DNA from 3 places in the Mesorhizobium sp. WSM4840 genome. Region 3 is predicted to be linked to each of the others. Evidence: predicted binding sites of a transcription regulator. Region 3 holds the regulator's gene; each other region holds the start of a gene.
The links. The regulator PhoB, encoded in region 3, activates phosphate uptake and scavenging genes when phosphate is short. The targets are predictions, from matches to a motif close to TGTCATNNANCTGTCAT.

Region 1: a site for PhoB is predicted at 1,440-1,456, ahead of ugpB (sn-glycerol-3-phosphate ABC transporter substrate-binding protein UgpB). Genes of this name have one in related genera too.
Region 2: a site for PhoB is predicted at 1,859-1,875, ahead of AC0L3I_RS08095 (BtaA family protein). Genes of this name have one in related genera too.

Annotation. Positions count from the first base shown of each region.
Region 1 covers NZ_JBVVQD010000035.1:64,546-68,218, reverse strand. Annotated here, with positions in the region: gene argH (argininosuccinate lyase) at 1-453, opposite strand, end outside; gene tlpA (thiol:disulfide interchange protein TlpA) at 488-1,174, shown strand; gene ugpB (sn-glycerol-3-phosphate ABC transporter substrate-binding protein UgpB) at 1,519-2,829, shown strand; gene ugpA (sn-glycerol-3-phosphate ABC transporter permease UgpA) at 2,912-3,673, shown strand, end outside.
Region 2 covers NZ_JBVVQD010000004.1:115,600-119,272, reverse strand. Annotated here, with positions in the region: gene AC0L3I_RS08105 (hydantoinase B/oxoprolinase family protein) at 1-1,174, shown strand, start outside; gene AC0L3I_RS08100 (hypothetical protein) at 1,236-1,799, shown strand; gene AC0L3I_RS08095 (BtaA family protein) at 1,925-3,172, shown strand; gene AC0L3I_RS08090 (class I SAM-dependent methyltransferase) at 3,169-3,673, shown strand, end outside.
Region 3 covers NZ_JBVVQD010000001.1:58,051-61,723, forward strand. Annotated here, with positions in the region: gene AC0L3I_RS00310 (ROK family protein) at 220-1,467, shown strand; gene phoB (phosphate regulon transcriptional regulator PhoB) at 1,664-2,353, opposite strand; gene phoU (phosphate signaling complex protein PhoU) at 2,370-3,077, opposite strand; gene pstB (phosphate ABC transporter ATP-binding protein PstB) at 3,116-3,673, opposite strand, start outside.

The DNA.
Region 1 (3,673 bases), on a different contig from region 3:
CTCCTCGGCCCGTTCCAGGAACGCCGCGATCAGCCCCTTCAGCGCCTCGGCGACGCGAAAGCACTCGTCCTTGACCCACAGTCTAAGATCGACCGCCACCTGGTCGTTGCGCGAACGGGCGGTGTGCAGGCGGCCGGCGGCCGGCCCGATCAGTTCCGCAAGGCGAGCCTCGACATTCATGTGGATGTCTTCCAGCCTGGTCGAGAACTCGAACGTGCCGGCTTCGATCTCTGCCAGGATCGTGTTCAGCCCGTGAGCGATTTTTCCTTGATCGGCCGCCGAAATAATGCCCGTTTGCGCCAGCATCTCGCTATGGGCGATCGAGCCTCTGATATCCTGCGCGTAGAGCTTGCGGTCGAACGAGATCGACGCGTTGATCGCTTCCATGATCGCGGCCGGACCCGAGGCAAAACGTCCGCCCCACATCTGGTTGCTGGCCTTCTTGTCGCTCATCGCTATAACCCGTGCTCCGGAGCAGTTTTTAAAAATGGCAGACGGCAATCAATTTTTTCCGGCCCCGCGCCTCATCCTCGCCGCTTTGGTGGCGGGCGTGCTGGCCGGCGCGGTCGCGGTATATGTCAGCGAGAGCGGTTCTGGCAACAACGCGCCCGCTCAAGTCGCCGTTGACGACAGCAAGGACGATGTCGCCTGCGCCGCCAAGGCTGACCGCGCCAAGACGGTCGCGGCGGCTGCCACCGGCCAGGTTGCCGCACTCTTGCCGGCCGATCCGCCGCAATCGCTGAAAAGCCTTGCCTTCAACGACCCTGGCGGCAAGCCGATGACGCTCGCCGACCATGCCGGCAAGACGGTGCTGCTCAATCTGTGGGCGACATGGTGCGCGCCGTGCCGCGCCGAAATGCCGGCGCTCGACGCGCTGCAGAAAGAAATGGGCAGCGACGCCTTCGAGGTCGTCGCGGTCAATGTCGATGCCGGCGACGACACCAAGCCGAAGAAGTTCCTCAAGGAAATCGGCGTCGAGGCGCTCGGCTATTACCGTGATTCGACGATGGCGCTGTTCAACGATCTCAAGACGCGCGGCCTGGCGCTCGGCCTGCCGGTCACCATGCTGATCGACGGTGAAGGCTGCCTGATCGCTCACATGAACGGCCCTGCCGAGTGGTCGAGCCCGGATGCCAAGCGGCTGGTCGAGACGGCGCTCGGCAAGTCGGACTAATGCATGTCGCGCACAAGCATGCCCTCGGGCCTGACCCAGGGCCTGACCCGAGGGTGCGCAGTGCGATAACGACATGCATTAAAACAAGAACCTAAAGCGCGTCGCATCCATTCAAACGCGACGCGCTTTAGGCGCCGGCGATCGCGCCGATCTCCGTCGCTTGTTCGAACCGTAAGCCGGCTTGGCAATTCCTTTCCATCAGCTCTCATTTCGAAACGTGCACCATTTTGAGGCCGAGATCGAGTTCATTGATCCGCAACAAAACCGTTGTCCAATTGTCACCAGCGGCACATATTGCCTTTGCGAGAGTGCCCTTTCGCCAATGACAAAACGGGAGATGAAACATGAAGTTCTTCGGCTTCGCGGCCGGTGTCGCCGCCACTTTGACCCTGCTTTCCACCACCTCCGCCTTCGCCGTCACGCAGATCAGCTGGTGGCACGCCATGACCGGCGCCAACGCCGAGGTCGTCGACAAGATCTCCAAGGATTTCAACGCCAGTCAGAGCGACTATGAGCTGGTTCCGGTGTTCAAGGGCACCTATCCCGAGACGCTGAATGCCGGCATCGCTGCCTTCCGCGCCGGACAGGCGCCAGATATCCTCCAGGTGTTCGATGTCGGCACCGGCGTGATGATGGCGGCCGAGGGTGCGATCAAGCCGGTGGCCGAGGTGATGACCGGTGCCGGGTTGACCTTCGACAAGAGCCAGTATCTGCCCGGCATCGTCGGCTATTATTCGAAGCCGGACGGCACCATGCTGTCCTTCCCCTACAACTCCTCCTCGCCGATCCTCTATTACAACAAGGACATCTTCCAGAAAGCGGGCCTCGACGTGAACAGCCCGCCCAAGACCTGGAACGAGGTGTGGGAAGCTGCCAAGAAGATCAAGACGAGCGGCGCCGCCTCATGCGGCTATACCTCGACCTGGCTGACCTGGATCCATCTGGAGAATTTCGCGGCGTGGAATGATGTGTCCTGGGCCACCCAGCAGAACGGTCTGGCCGGCGGTGATGTCGAACTCAAGATCAATGCGCCGATCTTCGTCAACCACTTCCAGGCGCTCGCAGACCTCGCCAAGGATGGCACCTTCAAATATGGCGGGCGCACCTCCGAAGCCAAGCAGATCTTCCTTGCCGGCGAATGCGGCATCTTCACCGAATCGTCAGGCGGTCTCGGCGACATCGTCAAATCCGGCATGAACTATGGCATCGGCCAGCTTCCCTACGACAGCGACGCCAAGGGCGCGCCGCAGAACACCACGCCGGGCGGTGCCAGCCTGTGGGTATTCGGCAACAAGTCCGACGAGCAATACAGGGGCGTCGCGGCCTTCTTCGCCTACTTGTCCAAGACCGATGTGCAGGAATATCTGCACCAGAAGTCGGGATACCTGCCGGTGACGCTCGCCGCCTACGAGGCGACCAAGAAATCAGGCTTCTATGAAAAGAACCCCGGCCGCGAGACACCCGTTCTGCAGATGACGGGCAAGGCGCCGACCGACAATTCGAAGGGCGTGCGCCTGCCGAATCTGCCGCAGGTGCGCGATATCCAGAACGAGGAGTTCGAGAAGATGCTGGCCGGCCAGCAAACCGCTCAGCAGGCGCTCGACAATGCGGTCACGCGCGGCAACGCCGCGATCAAGGAAGCGCTGGAGAACTGACGAGATTATCTCGGTTGGTCGATTGGAATATCGCCCACGCGAGCTCGCGTGGGCGACCCCTGGATAGCGAGGGAAAATCAGCCTGTCTCCACGCATCGTCTTTCCCAATAAGATCCTGCCCTTCCTGCTGGTGGCGCCACAACTCGCCATAACACTGGTTTTCTTCTACTGGCCGGCCGGTCAGGCGCTTTACCAGTCGATGCTCAGGCAAGACCCGTTCGGGCTGAGGACCAAGTTCGTCTGGTTCGCCAATTTCCGCAAGGTGCTGGCCGATCCGGCCTACCTCAACTCGATCAAGGTCACGGTGGTGTTTTCGCTTGCGACGGCGATCGTTGCCATGGGTGTGGCCCTCTTGCTTGCGGTCATGGCCGAGAAGGCAGTGCGCGGCAAAGGCCCCTACCGCACACTGTTGATATGGCCTTATGCCGTGGCGCCGGCGATTGCCGGCATGCTGTGGCTTTTTCTGTTCAATCCTTCGATCGGCTCGTTGGCCTATTTGCTGAGAAGCCTCGGCATCGCCTGGGATCCGCTGCTCAACGGCACCCACGCCATGATCCTGCTGGTATCGGCGGCTGCCTGGAAGCAGATCAGCTACAATTTCCTGTTCTTCGTCGCCGGCCTGCAGGCGGTGCCGAAAACGCTGATCGAGGCGGCGGCCATGGATGGCGCCGGTGAGACCAAGCGCTTCTGGACCATCGTCTTCCCGCTGCTCGCGCCGACGACCTTTTTCCTGCTGGTCGTCAACACGGTCTATGCCCTGTTCGACACTTTCGGCATCGTTCATGCCGTCACCGGCGGCGGCCCGGGCAAGACGACCGAGACGCTTGTCTACAAGGTCTACAAT
Region 2 (3,673 bases), on a different contig from region 3:
CGACATCGGCGGCACCGCGCCCGGTTCAATGACGCCGCTCGCCACCACGGTCGACGAGGAAGGCGTGCTGTTCGACAATTTCCGCATTGTCGATCGCGGCCGGTTCCGCGAGAAGGAACTGGAGACGCTGCTCACCGACCACCCTTATCCCGCGCGCAATCCGCACCAGAACATTGCCGACCTCAAGGCGCAGATTGCCGCCAACGAAAAGGGCGTTGCCGAACTGCGCAAGATGGTCGCGCATTTCGGCCTTGATGTCGTCGAGGCCTACATGGCTCACGTCCAGGACAATGCCGCCGAAAGCGTGCGCCGTGTACTGGAGCGGCTGCCCGACAGTTCCGTATACGAGTATCCGACCGACACCGGCCAAGTCATCAAGGTGAAGATCTCGGTCGACCGGAAAAAGCGTGAGGCGACCGTCGACTTCAGCGGCACCTCGCCGGTCATGAAGAACAATTTTAACGCCCCCGAGCCGGTCGCCCGCGCAGCCGTGCTCTATGCCTTCCGCGTCATGGTCGAGGACATGATCCCGATGAATGCCGGCTGTCTGAGACCAATCAACATCATCATTCCCGAGGGTTGCATGCTGAAGCCGACCTACCCGGCCGCGGTCGTCGCCGGCAATGTCGAAACCTCGCAGCATGTCACCAATGCGCTGTTCGGCGCCATGGGCGCGATGGCCAATGCGCAAGGCACGATGAACAACCTCACCTTCGGCAACAAAAAGTACCAGTATTACGAGACGATCTGCTCCGGCTCGCCGGCAGGCCGGATGAACAACGGTCGCGGCTTTGCCGGCACCTCCGGCGTCCACACCCACATGACCAATTCGCGCCTGACCGACCCGGAAGTGCTGGAACTGCGGTTCCCCGTCCTGCTCGAGGATTTCCACATCCGCGAGGGCTCCGGCGGCAAAGGCAAATGGAGTGCCGGCGACGGCACCGAGCGCACCATCCGTTTCCTCGAAAAGATGGAATGCGCGATCCTGTCCTCACATCGCAACCGCCCGCCGCAAGGCCTGGACGGCGGCGGCGATGGCGAGGTCGGCTCGACCAAGGTCCGCCGCAAGGATGGCCGCATCGAAGTCCTCAAGGCTTGCGACCAGACGCTGCTCGAGGCCGGTGAAGCCGTCATCGTGACGACGCCGACGCCGGGTGGGTTTGGTAAACTGTAGGGTCAACCGAAAGATTGACAGGCCGCGTATGCACCATCAGGGTCATAGTTGGGGGCAAGCCATGTCGAATTCCGAAGAAGACGCTCAGAAAATGCGCTGGCGCGGCCGAGCGACACTCGCTGCTTTCTGTCTTTTGGTTGCTGCATCAGCGATGACTTGGCTTGTCATACCGCACCTGCCTACGGCCTACACATGTCCATTTCGCGATACTCCGGCCCTCCGCTGGCTATGGCCGGGAAATCAGGCGACATACAACCAGATCAGCCAATGGCACGGCACCCTCAATGATCAGTGCAATCTTTTCTCAACACGATCTATGCTGTCTGTATTTTTTGCCACGTTTAGTATCTTTTTTTATATAACTTCACTCTCGAAAGCTCAGATCACCATGAAGACAGGACCCGTGATCACCACGCTGGTGATGGCATTCATGATCGTAGGTCTTTTTTCAGGTGGCTTTAACGATCAGGCGACCGGTCGTGGCGCCTGGGCAGCATACCATACGACTGATTCGACCAACGTCCTTCTGGGGAAGACTTTGCCTCGCATGTTCGCCATCTACATTTTTGGTCCGGTCTGGATCACTCACTTGAGGGTTGCGTGGCTCCAGCAGTCTTCGGTGTAAGCTGCGGACGCATGGCTGGAGGTGCCAAATGATATTGCGAGCTACAGCAAGCCGGCTGCTGTCATCCATCTGTCATCGCTGAGCGCTACCCGCTTGCGGCAGAGCAAACGGGGAATCGCCTTGTCATGACGGATCTTTCCGGAGAACTGGTTTTTCGCCGCGGCAAGCAAGTTGGCAAGGCCGTCTACCAGAACCGCCCGCTGTCTAAGGCCGGCCTCTCCGAGCGGCTCTTCGCCTTGCTGTTTTCCGGCCTCGTCTATCCGCAAATCTGGGAAGACCCCGACGTCGACATGGAGGCGATGCAGCTTGGCCAGGGCCACCGCGTCGTCACCATCGCCTCGGGCGGCTGTAACATCCTTGCCTATCTCACCCGGTCACCCGAACGGATCGACGCCGTCGATCTCAACGCCGCCCATATCGCGCTGAACCGCATGAAGCTCGAAGCGGTGCGCCATCTGCCGTCGCAGGGCGACCTGTTCCGTTTCTTCGGCGCTGCCGAGACCCGTCACAATTCGCAAGCCTACGACCGTTTCATCGCGCCGCATCTCGACCCGGTCAGCCGCCATTACTGGGAACATCGCAACTGGCGCCGGCGCCGGCGCATCGCCGTCTTCGACCACAATTTCTACCAGACCGGCCTGCTCGGCCTGTTCATTGCCATGGGCCATCGCACCGCCAAATTCTTCGGCGTCGATCCGGCCGCCATCATGCAAGCCAAAAGCCTCGCCGACCAGCGCCGCTTCTTCGACGAGGAGCTGGCGCCGGTCTTCGAAAAGCCGCTGCTGAAATGGGCAACATCGCGAAAAGCCTCGCTGTTCGGCCTCGGCATTCCGCCGGCCCAGTACGATTCGCTGATCACCTCGGGCGACGGCACCATGGCCAGCGTGCTGAAGGCCCGGCTGGAAAAGCTCGCCTGCGATTTTCCGCTACAGAATAACTATTTCGCCTGGCAGGCTTTTGCCCGCCGCTATCCCAATCCCGGCGAGGCTGCGCTGCCCGCCTATCTTGAAAAGCGCAACTACAATACGATCCGCAACAATGTCGACCGCGTTGCCGTCCACCATACCAATCTGATCGAATTCCTCGCCGGCAAGGATGCCGGTTCGGTCGACCGCTTCGTCCTGCTCGACGCCCAGGACTGGATGACCGACGACCAGCTCAATGCGCTGTGGGCCGAGATCACCCGCACCGCGTCCACCCACGCCCGCGTCATCTTCCGTACCGCGGCCGAACCCAGCCTGCTACCCGGCCGGGTCTCGAATTCGCTGCTCGACCAGTGGAGCTATGCAGACGAGGCGTCGCGCGAATTCTCGGCCCGCGACCGTTCGGCCATCTATGGCGGCTTCCATCTTTATGTGAAGCAGTCCGCATGAGCACGACCGAACTGCCGGCAAGGCACGCCGAACCGCCGGCCAGCCATGCCGAACTGATGGACGGCGTCTATCGCTGGCAGCGCCATTTCTACGACCTGACCCGCAAGTACTATCTGCTCGGCCGCGACCGGCTGATATCAGGGCTCGACGTGCCGGCCGGCGGCACGGTGCTCGAACTCGGCTGCGGCACCGGCCGCAACATCGTCCTTGCCGCCCGCCGCTATCCAGGCGCCCGTTTCTTCGGCCTCGATATTTCGGCCGAAATGCTGGAGACGGCCAGCGCCGCCATGGTCTGCGAAGGCCTGTCCGGCCGTGTCACGCTGGCACGCGGCGACGCCACTGATTTCGACGCAGAAGCGCTATTTTCTGTTGAAAGTTTCGACTGCATTTTTGTCTCGTATTCGCTGTCGATGATCCCCGGTTGGGAGAAGACGGTTTCCGCGGCACTTGCAGCCTTGTCGCCTGGCGGCTCGCTGCACGTCGTCGATTTCGGCCAGCAGG
Region 3 (3,673 bases):
CGGCACAAAGGCTCCTATTTTTTCGAGCCTCGAAAAAATACTGGTCCAACGCCGAAGCACTGTCAACACCAATTCTGATGGATTTTGTTGGCCTGCCGGCTTTTTTTCGAGCCTCGGAATAAACAATGACAGGCCCTTCTGCTTCTGCCAGTATTTGTCGGACATTACTGACGGCTTCCGGTTCATGAGCGGCCGCGGCAATAGGGAGGAAGCAAAAAAATGTCGGTTGGAATCCGCCATGACGATTTGCGCCGGCGCAACCGGGCGATGGTGATTTCGGCCGTACGCCGGGCCGGCCAGCCGTCACGGACCGAGATCGCAGCAACCACCGGCCTCAGTCATTCGACCATATCGGCGATTTCTTCCGACCTGATCCAGGAAGGCATCCTGACCGAGAGCAAGGCGAGCGAGACCGTTTCGATGAAACGCGGCCGACCGCAGGTCGGCCTCAGCCTCAAACCGGAAGCCGCTGCGGTATTGGCGGTCGTGTTGTCGCTGAATTTCCTGTCGGTCGCTGTCATCGATTATGCCGGACAGGTGGTCGCCGAGGAACAGCGCCGGCTGGACACGCTGACCATGTCGCGCGACGAGCTGATCGACGAATGTGTCGCCATCGTGCGGCGCCGGATCGAAGACCCCGACCTCGACGTCCAAAGCGTCGCCCGCATCGCGCTGGCGATCCAGGGCATCACCGATTCGCATGCGCGCGCCATGTTGTGGTCGCCGATCACGCCGCAGACGAACATCGCCTTCGCCGACATTCTGGAACGCGAGTTCGGCATCCCGGCCATCATGGAGAACGACTGCAACATGATGGCCGTGGCGCTGCGCTGGCGCGACCCGGATCGCTATCGCGACGATTTCATCGCCATCCTGCTCTCGCACGGCATCGGTATGGGGCTGGTGCTGAAGGGCGAACTGTTCACCGGCACCCATTCCTCGGGCGGCGAATTCGGCCACATGATTCATCGGCCGGGCGGCGCGCTTTGCCGCTGCGGGCGGCGCGGCTGCGTCGAGGCCTATGCCGGCAACTACGCCATCTGGCGCAACGCAAGGCAATTGAGCGAGAACGCAGAGCCGGTCGCCGATGTCAGCGACGCCGAGATGCGGGCACTGGCGGCCCGGGCGCGCCAGACGGACGGACCGGAGCGCGAAGCCTACCGCAAGGCCGGCGAAGCGCTCGGCTTCGGGCTTGGCAGCCTGTTCGCGCTGATCGATCCGGCGCCGGTCGCCATGGTCGGCGCCAGCGCTGCCGCCTTCGACCTGATCGAGCCGGCCCTGCGCGAGGCCATCGCCCAGACCGCCGGCGGCCAGCATTCGGGTTCGATTTCCTTCGACACCGAGACGAACGAGCTGCCGCTGATCCGCGAAGGCTGCGCCTTGCGAGCGCTGAGCTTCGTCGACCAGGAGATTTTCGCGCCGGGCGCGCAAGGGAAGTCCGGCACGATCAGGAAGGACGTGGCGTGAGTCCGAAGGCAAGGAACAAAGGCGGAATGCGACTTGGGGATGTGTTGAGATTCAGGTCAGGCCGCGCCGGGCTCGAAGACGGGCGCGAAGCGACCAGACTGGGCGAGTTCCGAGAACCGGAACGGAGCGTACTTTTGGGTAAGTACCGGAAGCGCAGGAAATCGCCGGTCGCAGGCCGGCATCACCTGAATATCAGCTAGTCTTCCCTGATCGCATAGCCCGCACCGCGGATGGTGCGGATGACATCGGGCATGCGCCCATTGTTGACCGCCTTGCGCAACCGGCCGACATGGACGTCCACCGTGCGCTCGTCGATGTAGATCGTCTCGCCCCAGACATTATCGAGCAACTGGCTGCGCGAGAAGACCCGACCTGGGTGCCGCATCATGAATTCGAGCAGCCGGAATTCGGTCGGCCCGAGCCGGATCTCGCTCTTCTTGCGATAGACCCTGTGCGATTCGCGATCGAGCATGATGTCGCCGACCTTCAGCACGCTGGACAGCACTTCGGGCTTGGCGCGGCGCAGCAGCGCCTTGATCCTGGCCATGAATTCCGGTGTCGAGAACGGCTTGACCAGGTAGTCGTCGGCCCCTGTCGAGAGGCCGCGCACCCGGTCGCTCTCCTCGCCGCGTGCGGTCAGCATGATGATCGGCAGCCGCTCGGTTTCGGGGCGCATCCGAAGGCGTCGGCAAAGCTCGATGCCGGAAACCGCCGGCACCATCCAGTCGAGCACCAGAAGATCGGGCACGTTTTCCTGCAGCCGGATTTCGGCCTCGTCGCCGCGCGTCACCACCTCGACCTGATAGCCTTCGGATTCCAGATTGTAGCGGAGGAGGACGCCCAGCGGCTCTTCGTCCTCCACCACCATGATGCGTGGCGCGATCATCGACCGGTCACCCCCGTCATGTCGCCGGCGCCGACATCGTCGTTTCGTCGAGCTTCGGGCGATCCGCCGGCAATTGCTGCCCGGTCACGACATAGTAGGCGTTTTCGGCGATGTTGGTGACGTGATCGCCGATACGCTCGAGATTCTTGGCGCAGAACAGAAGATGCGTGCAGGCGGTGATGTTGCGCGGATCCTCCATCATGTAGGTCAGGAGTTCGCGAAAAACCGCCGTGTATTTCACGTCGATCTTCTGGTCGTCGGCGCGCAGTTCTTTCAACGCGCCGGCATTGCGCGACACATAGTGCTCGACCACGCCGCGGAGCTGCACAAGAACGAGATCCGCCATCGCGTCGATACCGTGCGAGAGATTACGCGGCGTGGCGCTCTGCCCGACTGCGCTGACCCGCTTGGCTATGTTCTTGGCCAGGTCGCCGATGCGCTCGAGATCGCCGGCCATGCGGATTGCGCCAACCACGGCGCGCAGATCTTGCGCCATCGGCTGCCGCTTGGCGATCAGCGTGATCGCACTATCGTCGAGTTCGCGCTGCCGCGCATCCATGATGGCGTCGTCCGAGACGACGCGCTGCGCCATCGCATTGTCTGATGCAAGCAACGCGCGGATCGAGGCTGCGACCATCGCGGCGGCGAGCTCGTCCATATCGCGGATCAGCCTGTCGATGTGCTCCAGTTCCTCGTCGAAAGATGCGACGGTGTGTTCACCCATGATACTGTCCTCGTGTTCGAAATTCGCCGCCGGACCGCTCAGCCGAACCGGCCGGTGATGTAGTCCTGGGTGCGCTTGTCGTCGGGGTTGGTGAACATCTTGTCGGTCGCGCCCTCCTCGACCAGATAGCCGAGATGGAACATCGCCGTGCGTTGCGACACGCGCGCTGCCTGCTGCATCGAATGGGTGACGATGACGATCGTGTAGTTCTGGCGCAGTTCGTCAATCAGTTCCTCGACGCGGGCGGTGGCGATCGGATCGAGCGCCGAACAGGGCTCGTCCATCAGGATCACTTCCGGCGATACGGCGATGGCGCGCGCGATGCACAGGCGCTGCTGCTGTCCGCCGGAGAGACCGGTACCCGACTCGAGCAGGCGATCCTTGACCTCGTTGAACAGGCCGGCCTTCTTCAGGCTCGATTCAACGATGCCGTCCAACTCGGCCTTGCTCCTGGCCAGGCCGTGAATGCGCGGACCGTAGGCGACGTTTTCATAGATCGACTTCGGAAACGGGTTCGGCTTCTGGAATACCATGCCGACGCGGGCTCGCAGCTCGACGACATCGATCTTCGGGTCGTAGACATCCTCGCCGTCGAG